2 linked regions of the Noviherbaspirillum saxi genome follow. The protein of the gene in region 2 interacts with the protein of the main gene of each other region in a pairwise test. Links are inferred from orthologs where the notes say so. Each region holds a gene or a part of one and is shown on either strand. Other genes may lie near its edges.

The links.
Region 1: the proteins of uvrB (region 2) and uvrA interact in binary tests that used the Escherichia coli proteins (3 or more experiments, as listed by UniProt). The link is inferred for Noviherbaspirillum saxi from one-to-one orthologs.

The regions. Positions count from the first base shown.
Region 1 is NZ_QYUO01000001.1:3,179,902-3,183,637, reverse strand. Bases 322-3,736 are described here. They hold uvrA (excinuclease ABC subunit UvrA), read right to left. Parts: upstream 3,375-3,736; coding sequence 522-3,374; downstream 322-521. Other genes in these bases: D3871_RS15030 (MFS transporter), read left to right, coding at 3,521-3,736; D3871_RS15040 (acylphosphatase), read right to left, coding at 322-499. Also shown: D3871_RS15045 (AEC family transporter), read left to right, coding at 1-201; more of D3871_RS15040, read right to left, coding at 221-321. UniProt on the Escherichia coli protein: The UvrABC repair system catalyzes the recognition and processing of DNA lesions. UvrA is an ATPase and a DNA-binding protein. A damage recognition complex composed of 2 UvrA and 2 UvrB subunits scans DNA for abnormalities.
Region 2 is NZ_QYUO01000001.1:1,456,942-1,460,153, reverse strand. What follows is about bases 127-3,017. They hold uvrB (excinuclease ABC subunit UvrB), read right to left. Parts: upstream 2,674-3,017; coding sequence 580-2,673; downstream 127-579. Other genes in these bases: D3871_RS06850 (amino acid aminotransferase), read left to right, coding at 2,793-3,017; D3871_RS06860 (uracil-DNA glycosylase family protein), read right to left, coding at 127-453. In the rest of the region: more of D3871_RS06860, read right to left, coding at 1-126; more of D3871_RS06850, read left to right, coding at 3,018-3,212. UniProt on the Escherichia coli protein: The UvrABC repair system catalyzes the recognition and processing of DNA lesions. A damage recognition complex composed of 2 UvrA and 2 UvrB subunits scans DNA for abnormalities.

The sequences.
Region 1 (3,736 bases), 1.7 Mb from region 2 along the record:
CTCGATCAGGTCATGCAGCTCGACCCGATGCAGCGCGGTCAGATGTATCTGTTCGCATCGCTGCCGCCGGCGGTATTCTGCTTCATGGTGGCCGAGCAGTACAAGCAGGAGCCGGACAAGGTGGCGTCCATCGTTTTACTGGGGAATCTGGCGGCACTGGCATTCGTGCCGGTCGGACTATGGATGGGTTTGCCGGCTTGATGCGGAGCCGGCCTATATTTCAAGCGGTCGGCAACACGTCAAAGCGTCCCGGTATCAATGCGGCGTCTTCCGCAGCCGTTACCTGTACGCCGCTAACGTGCGCCTGCGACGGACCACGCCGCGACCATGCGATGATCCGATCGATGGCTTCGGTCGGGCCGTCGACCATCGCTTCGACCGAGCCATCGACGCGATTGCGGACCCAGCCGGCCAAATGCAGGCGACGCGCTTGCGCCTCGAACGAGGCGCGATATCCGACTCCCTGTACCACGCCGCTGATCCGCAAATGTATCGCCATGTCCGTCTCCGCCGCAATCGCGTTATTTCTTTTTCAGCATCGGTGCCAGATACTTGCCGGTAAAGCTGGCCGCCGTTTTCGCTACAACTTCTGGCGTGCCGCTGGCAATGATCTGCCCGCCGCCGGCGCCGCCTTCCGGTCCCAGATCCACGATCCAGTCGGCAGTCTTGATCACGTCCAGATTGTGTTCGATGATCACCACTGTGTTGCCCTGATCGCGCAGACGGTGAATCACTTTCAGCAGCAGATCGATGTCGTGGAAATGCAGACCGGTGGTCGGTTCGTCCAGGATATACAGCGTGCGGCCGGTATCGCGTTTGGACAGTTCCAGCGACAGCTTCACGCGTTGCGCTTCGCCGCCCGACAGCGTGGTCGCGCTCTGTCCGAGGCGTATATAGCCAAGGCCGACATCGAGCAGCGTCTGCAGCTTGCGTGCGACGACCGGGACCGGCTTGAAGAATTCATGTGCTTCCTCGACCGTCATCTCCAGCACTTCATGGATGCTCTTGCCCTTGTAATGCACTTCCAGCGTTTCGCGGTTGTAGCGCTTGCCGTGGCAGACATCGCAAGGCACATACACGTCGGGCAGGAAGTGCATTTCGACCTTCAGTACGCCATCGCCCTGGCAGGCTTCGCAGCGTCCGCCCTTGACGTTGAATGAAAAGCGCCCGGCCGAGTAGCCGCGCTCCTTGGCCATCGGCACGGTGGAGAACAGATCGCGGATAGGCGTGAACACGCCGGTATAGGTCGCCGGGTTGGAGCGCGGTGTGCGCCCGATCGGCGCCTGGTCGACCGCGATCACCTTGTCGAAATGCTCGAGGCCGGAAATCGACTCGTACGGCGACGGCTCTGCCTGCGAGCCATACAAATGACGCGCGGCCGCGTGATGCAGGGTGTCGTTGATCAGCGTCGATTTTCCTGAACCCGAGACGCCGGTCACGCAGGTAAGCAGACCGACCGGCAACTCCAGCGAAACGTTCCGGAGATTGTTGCCGGACGCGCCGGTGATCATCAACTGACGTTCGGGATCTGCGGCAGTGCGCTTCTTCGGCACGTTGATCGCCAGTGTGCCATTGAGGTATTTCGCGGTCAGCGACTTCTTGCTCTTGAGGATGTCCTGCAGCGGGCCGCGCGCGATCACTTCACCGCCATGCACGCCGGCGCCGATCCCCATGTCGACCACATAGTCGGCGCAGCGGATCGCATCTTCGTCGTGTTCGACCACCAGCACGCTGTTGCCGATATCGCGCAAGTGCTTGAGCGTGGCAATCAACCGGTCATTGTCGCGCTGATGCAGGCCGATCGACGGCTCGTCCAGCACATACATCACGCCGGTCAGGCCGGAGCCGATCTGCGACGCCAGCCGGATGCGCTGCGCTTCGCCGCCGGACAGCGTATCGGCGCTGCGCTCCAGCGACAGGTAGTCGAGGCCCACATTGTTGAGAAACTTCAGGCGCGACACGATTTCCTTGATGATACGGTCGGCGATTTCCTTTTTCGCGCCGGTCAGCTTGAGTTTTTCAAAGAACTCCAGCGTTTCGCGCAAGGGCGTCGATGCGATTTCATAGATCGACCGTTCCTGCTTGCCGTTGCCGACCTTGACATAGCGCGCTTCGACGCGCAAGCGTGCGCCGTCGCAGGTCGGGCATTGCTTCTGGTTGATGAACTTTGCCAGTTCTTCCTTGACCGCCATCGAATCGGTTTCGCGATAGCGGCGCTGCAGGTTGTTGACCACGCCTTCAAACGTATGCTCGCGCACCACCGCGCGGCCGCGTTCGTTCACATAGGTAAATGGCACTGTCTGCCGGCCCGAGCCGTACAGCACAACCTGCTGCGCCGAGTCGGCCAATTTCTCGAAGGGCGTGTCGACGTCGAAGTTATAGTGCTCGGCCAGATTCGACAGCATCTGGAAGTAGAACTGGTTGCGCCGGTCCCAGCCTTTTACCGCGCCGCTGGCCAGCGACAGGTTGGGGAAGGCGACGATGCGCTTGGGGTCGAAGAATTCGATGTGGCCCAAGCCGTCGCATTCCGGGCAGGCGCCCATCGGATTATTGAACGAGAACAGGCGCGGCTCCAGTTCCTGCAGCGAATAGCCGCAGGTGTTGCAGGCGAACTTGTTCGAATACAGGTGCTCCTTGCCGCTATCCATTTCCAGCGCAATCGCCCGGCCTTCGGCCAGGCGCAACGCGGTTTCGAAGCTTTCTGCCAGACGCTGCTTGACATCGGCCTTGACCTTGATGCGGTCGATCACGACGTCGATGGTGTGCTTTTCGGTTTTTTTCAGCTTCGGCAGGTCGTCGATTTCATAGATCCTGGCGGTATGGGTGCCGCTCTGGATACGAAAGCGCACGAAGCCCTGTGCCTGCATCGCTTCAAACAGATCGACATGCTCGCCCTTGCGATTGGCCACGACCGGCGCCAGGATCATCAGCTTGGTGTCTTCCGGCATGGCGAGAACCGCATCGACCATTTGCGACACCGATTGCGCGGCCAACGCATTTTCCGGGTGGTCAGGGCAATAAGGTGTGCCGACTCGCGCGTACAGCAGGCGCAGGTAATCGTGGATTTCAGTCACGGTACCGACCGTCGAACGGGGATTGTGCGAAGTCGCTTTCTGCTCGATCGAGATTGCCGGCGACAAGCCTTCGATCAAGTCGACATCGGGCTTTTCCATCAGCTGCAGGAATTGGCGCGCATACGCCGACAGCGATTCCACGTAGCGGCGCTGGCCTTCCGCATACAGCGTGTCGAACGCCAGCGAGGATTTACCCGATCCGGACAGGCCGGTGATCACAATCAGCTGATTGCGGGGTAATTCGAGATTGATGTTCTTCAGGTTGTGGGTGCGGGCACCGCGAATTCTTATTTCTTCCATGAACTGCTTTCAACGTGCGGCCATTTCGGCGCTTTGTACGGGTCAACCTGATACTATAACGGGTTTTAAAGTCCGCCGTATCCTCTGGATCCCCCGCCGTGAGCACCATATCAGCCACCACTTCCGCCGATGATCTCGGCACCCGCATGTCCTCTAACGAAATTCGTGCCAGTCTGTCATTGGCGTCGATTTTCGCGTTGCGCATGCTGGGCATGTTCCTGATCCTGCCCGTCTTTGCGGTGCATGCCAAAACCCTGCCGGGCGGTGACAGCGCGACCATGGTCGGAGTGGCAATGGGTATTTACGGCCTGACCCAGTCTTTCGGCCAGATTCCGTTTGGCGCGGCATCCGATAAATACGGA
Region 2 (3,212 bases):
TGTCTGAATGAACGTAGAGCCGATGGCGCGCGCCTTCAACGAAATATGAGCCAGGGCATCGCCGGAGGTATTGTCGGGCTTTAACAAACCGTCGGCGACGAGCAGCATTTTCATGAAATTCCGTAGCGAGGTGGCACGGTTGACCTGCTTGGACAAACCCTTTTCCGACCAGAGAGATTCCACCGCACCATCCATGAAGCACACGCCCGTTGCGCTCTCTTCACGCGGATAGGGCCCTTCTCCGACCAGGACGTAGCGCACTTCATCGAGCGGTTTGGTGAACGCGGCAAAGATCCGTCCTTCCGTCGGCAGGAAATTGGTGTTGGCTAATGCCGGCAAGTACCCGGGATCAGCTGCCGCGACTGCATTCAAGCCTCTGAGAATAATTTCATGCCAGGATTGGTGTGCCAGTGAAAGGGCATCGACGATGGACGGTGAGAGCGAATTCGGCATCGGCTTGTAAAAGAAGTTAAAGCCCGGATTGTAACCGTCACAATGGCAATCAAAGACGATAATGCAATAACGATTTCAGCAGGTCGCCATGATCGCGATGGCGAGCATGGCGCCAATGCCAGTCTTTTACTTGCCAGCAAGCGGAATAACGTTATCCATGCCGGGTGCGCCGAACAGCTGTTCCTTCAGCAAATGCAATTGGTCGCGAACCTGTGCGGCTTTTTCGAATTCAAGGTTCTTTGCGTGGTCCACCATCAGCTTCTCAAGCCGCTTGATTTCCTTGCTGACCTGCTTCTCGCTCATGGACTCGTATTTCGCCTGCTCCTGCGCAACCAGCAGCTCGCTTCGCGCTTCCTGCGGACTGTAGACGCCGTCGATCAGGTCGCGAATTTCTTTCTTCACGCCAGCCGGAGTGATGTTGTTGGCCTTGTTGAAAGCCACTTGCTTGTTACGGCGCCGTTCTGTTTCGTCGATTGCACGACGCATCGAATCGGTCACCTTGTCGCCGTAGAGAATTGCAGTACCGTTCAGGTTACGGGCCGCACGGCCAATAGTCTGGATCAGGCTTCGCTCGGAACGAAGGAAGCCTTCCTTATCGGCATCGAGAATGGCGACTAGCGACACTTCGGGTATGTCCAGCCCTTCCCGCAACAGGTTGATACCGACCAGAACATCAAACGTCCCCAAACGCAGATCACGAATAATCTCGACGCGCTCAACGGTATCGATGTCGCTGTGCAGATATCGTACCTTTATGCCGTTGTCTCCCAGGAATTCAGTTAACTGTTCGGCCATACGCTTGGTCAGCGTGGTGACCAAGACACGCTCATTCTTCTTCACCCGATCCGCAATTTCCGACATCAGGTCATCGACCTGAGTGCTGGCGGGCCGCACAACTATCTGCGGATCGACCAGCCCGGTGGGACGGACAACCTGTTCCACTACCTGATCAGAGTGCGTGCCCTCGTATTCGGCCGGCGTGGCAGAGACGAACACCGTTTGCCGCATCTTGCTTTCGAACTCGGCAAACTTCAGCGGACGGTTGTCGAGTGCAGAAGGCAACCGGAATCCATAATCGACAAGATTGACCTTGCGCGCGCGGTCGCCGTTGTACATCCCGTTCAACTGCCCAAGAAGAACGTGCGACTCGTCCAGGAACATCAAGGCATCCTGCGGCAGGTAGTCGACCAGCGTCGGCGGCGGCTCCCCCGGCATGGCACCGCTCAGATGGCGGGAATAATTTTCGATGCCCTTGGTGAAGCCGATTTCCTGCATCATTTCAAGATCGAAACGGGTACGCTGCTCGATGCGCTGCTCTTCGATCAGCTTGTTTTCCTTTCTAAAGAATTCAAGTCGCTCGCGCAGTTCTTCCTTGATGCTTTCTATCGCCCGCAACACCGTGGAACGCGGCGTCACGTAATGCGATCCCGGATATACGGTGAAACGCGGAATTTTTTGCCGCACGCGCCCGGTCAGCGGATCGAACAGCTGCAGACTGTCGATCTCATCGTCGAAGGTCTCGATGCGCACTGCCAACTCCGCATGCTCGGCCGGAAACACGTCGATGGTGTCGCCCCGAACCCGGAACGTTCCGCGGCCGAAATCGACTTCGTTGCGCGTATATTGCATTTGAATCAAGCGGGCAATCACATCGCGCTGACTTACCTTGTCCTTGGCACGCAAGGTAAGGATCATCTTGTGATACTCGTTCGGATTACCGATACCGTAAATCGCGGACACTGTAGCAACGATGACAACGTCGCGCCGCTCCATGAGCGACTTGGTGCACGACAGGCGCATCTGTTCGATATGCTCGTTGATCGAGGAGTCTTTCTCGATGAACAGGTCGCGCTGCGGCACGTAGGCTTCAGGCTGGTAGTAATCGTAGTAGCTGACGAAGTATTCCACGGCATTCTGAGGAAAGAACTCGCGGAACTCGCTATAGAGTTGCGCTGCCAATGTCTTGTTCGGCGCAAAGACGATGGCGGGACGCCCGAGGCGGGCAATCACATTTGCCATCGTATAGGTCTTGCCAGAACCGGTAACGCCAAGCAGTGTCTGAAAAGACAACCCGTCGTCGACGCCTTCCACCAGCTTGTCTATAGCAGCCGGCTGGTCGCCAGCCGGTGAAAAAGGCTGGTACAAACGATAGGGCGAATTCGGGAAAGTGACGATTTTCGACTCGTCTATGGGGCTGGAAACCTGGGATAAATCTGCCATCTGTATTCGACCTTTGGTAGAATAATAAGTTACACCTTGGTTTGAGGCCACGAGCCCGAAACTGACTATAACCCTGCTGCATCTGCTTGTATCCGCAGCCAACTTTTCATGTTATCACGATGAGCCAATCCCATCCCGCCTCTCTCTTCACCGCCATCGAAATGGCGCCGCGCGATCCTATCCTGGGCATTACAGAAGCCTTTAACGCCGACAAGAATCCGAACAAGGTCAACCTTGGCGTCGGCGTCTATTACGATGATAACGGCAAGGTGCCTCTGCTCGATTGCGTACGCAAGGCAGAAGCACAACTGATGGAAAAGCCGACTCCCCGCAGCTACCTGCCGATCGACGGTCTGGCGGCGTATGACAAAGCGGTGCAAGAACTCGTATTTGGTGCTGACAGTGCGGTAGTTCAAGAGAAACGCGCGGTTACCGTACAAGCCTTGGGCGGCACTGGCGCACTCAAGATTGGCGCTGATTTCCTCAAGCGCTTTTCGCCCGACTCGCAAGTCTGGATCAGTGATCCGAGCTGGGAAAAT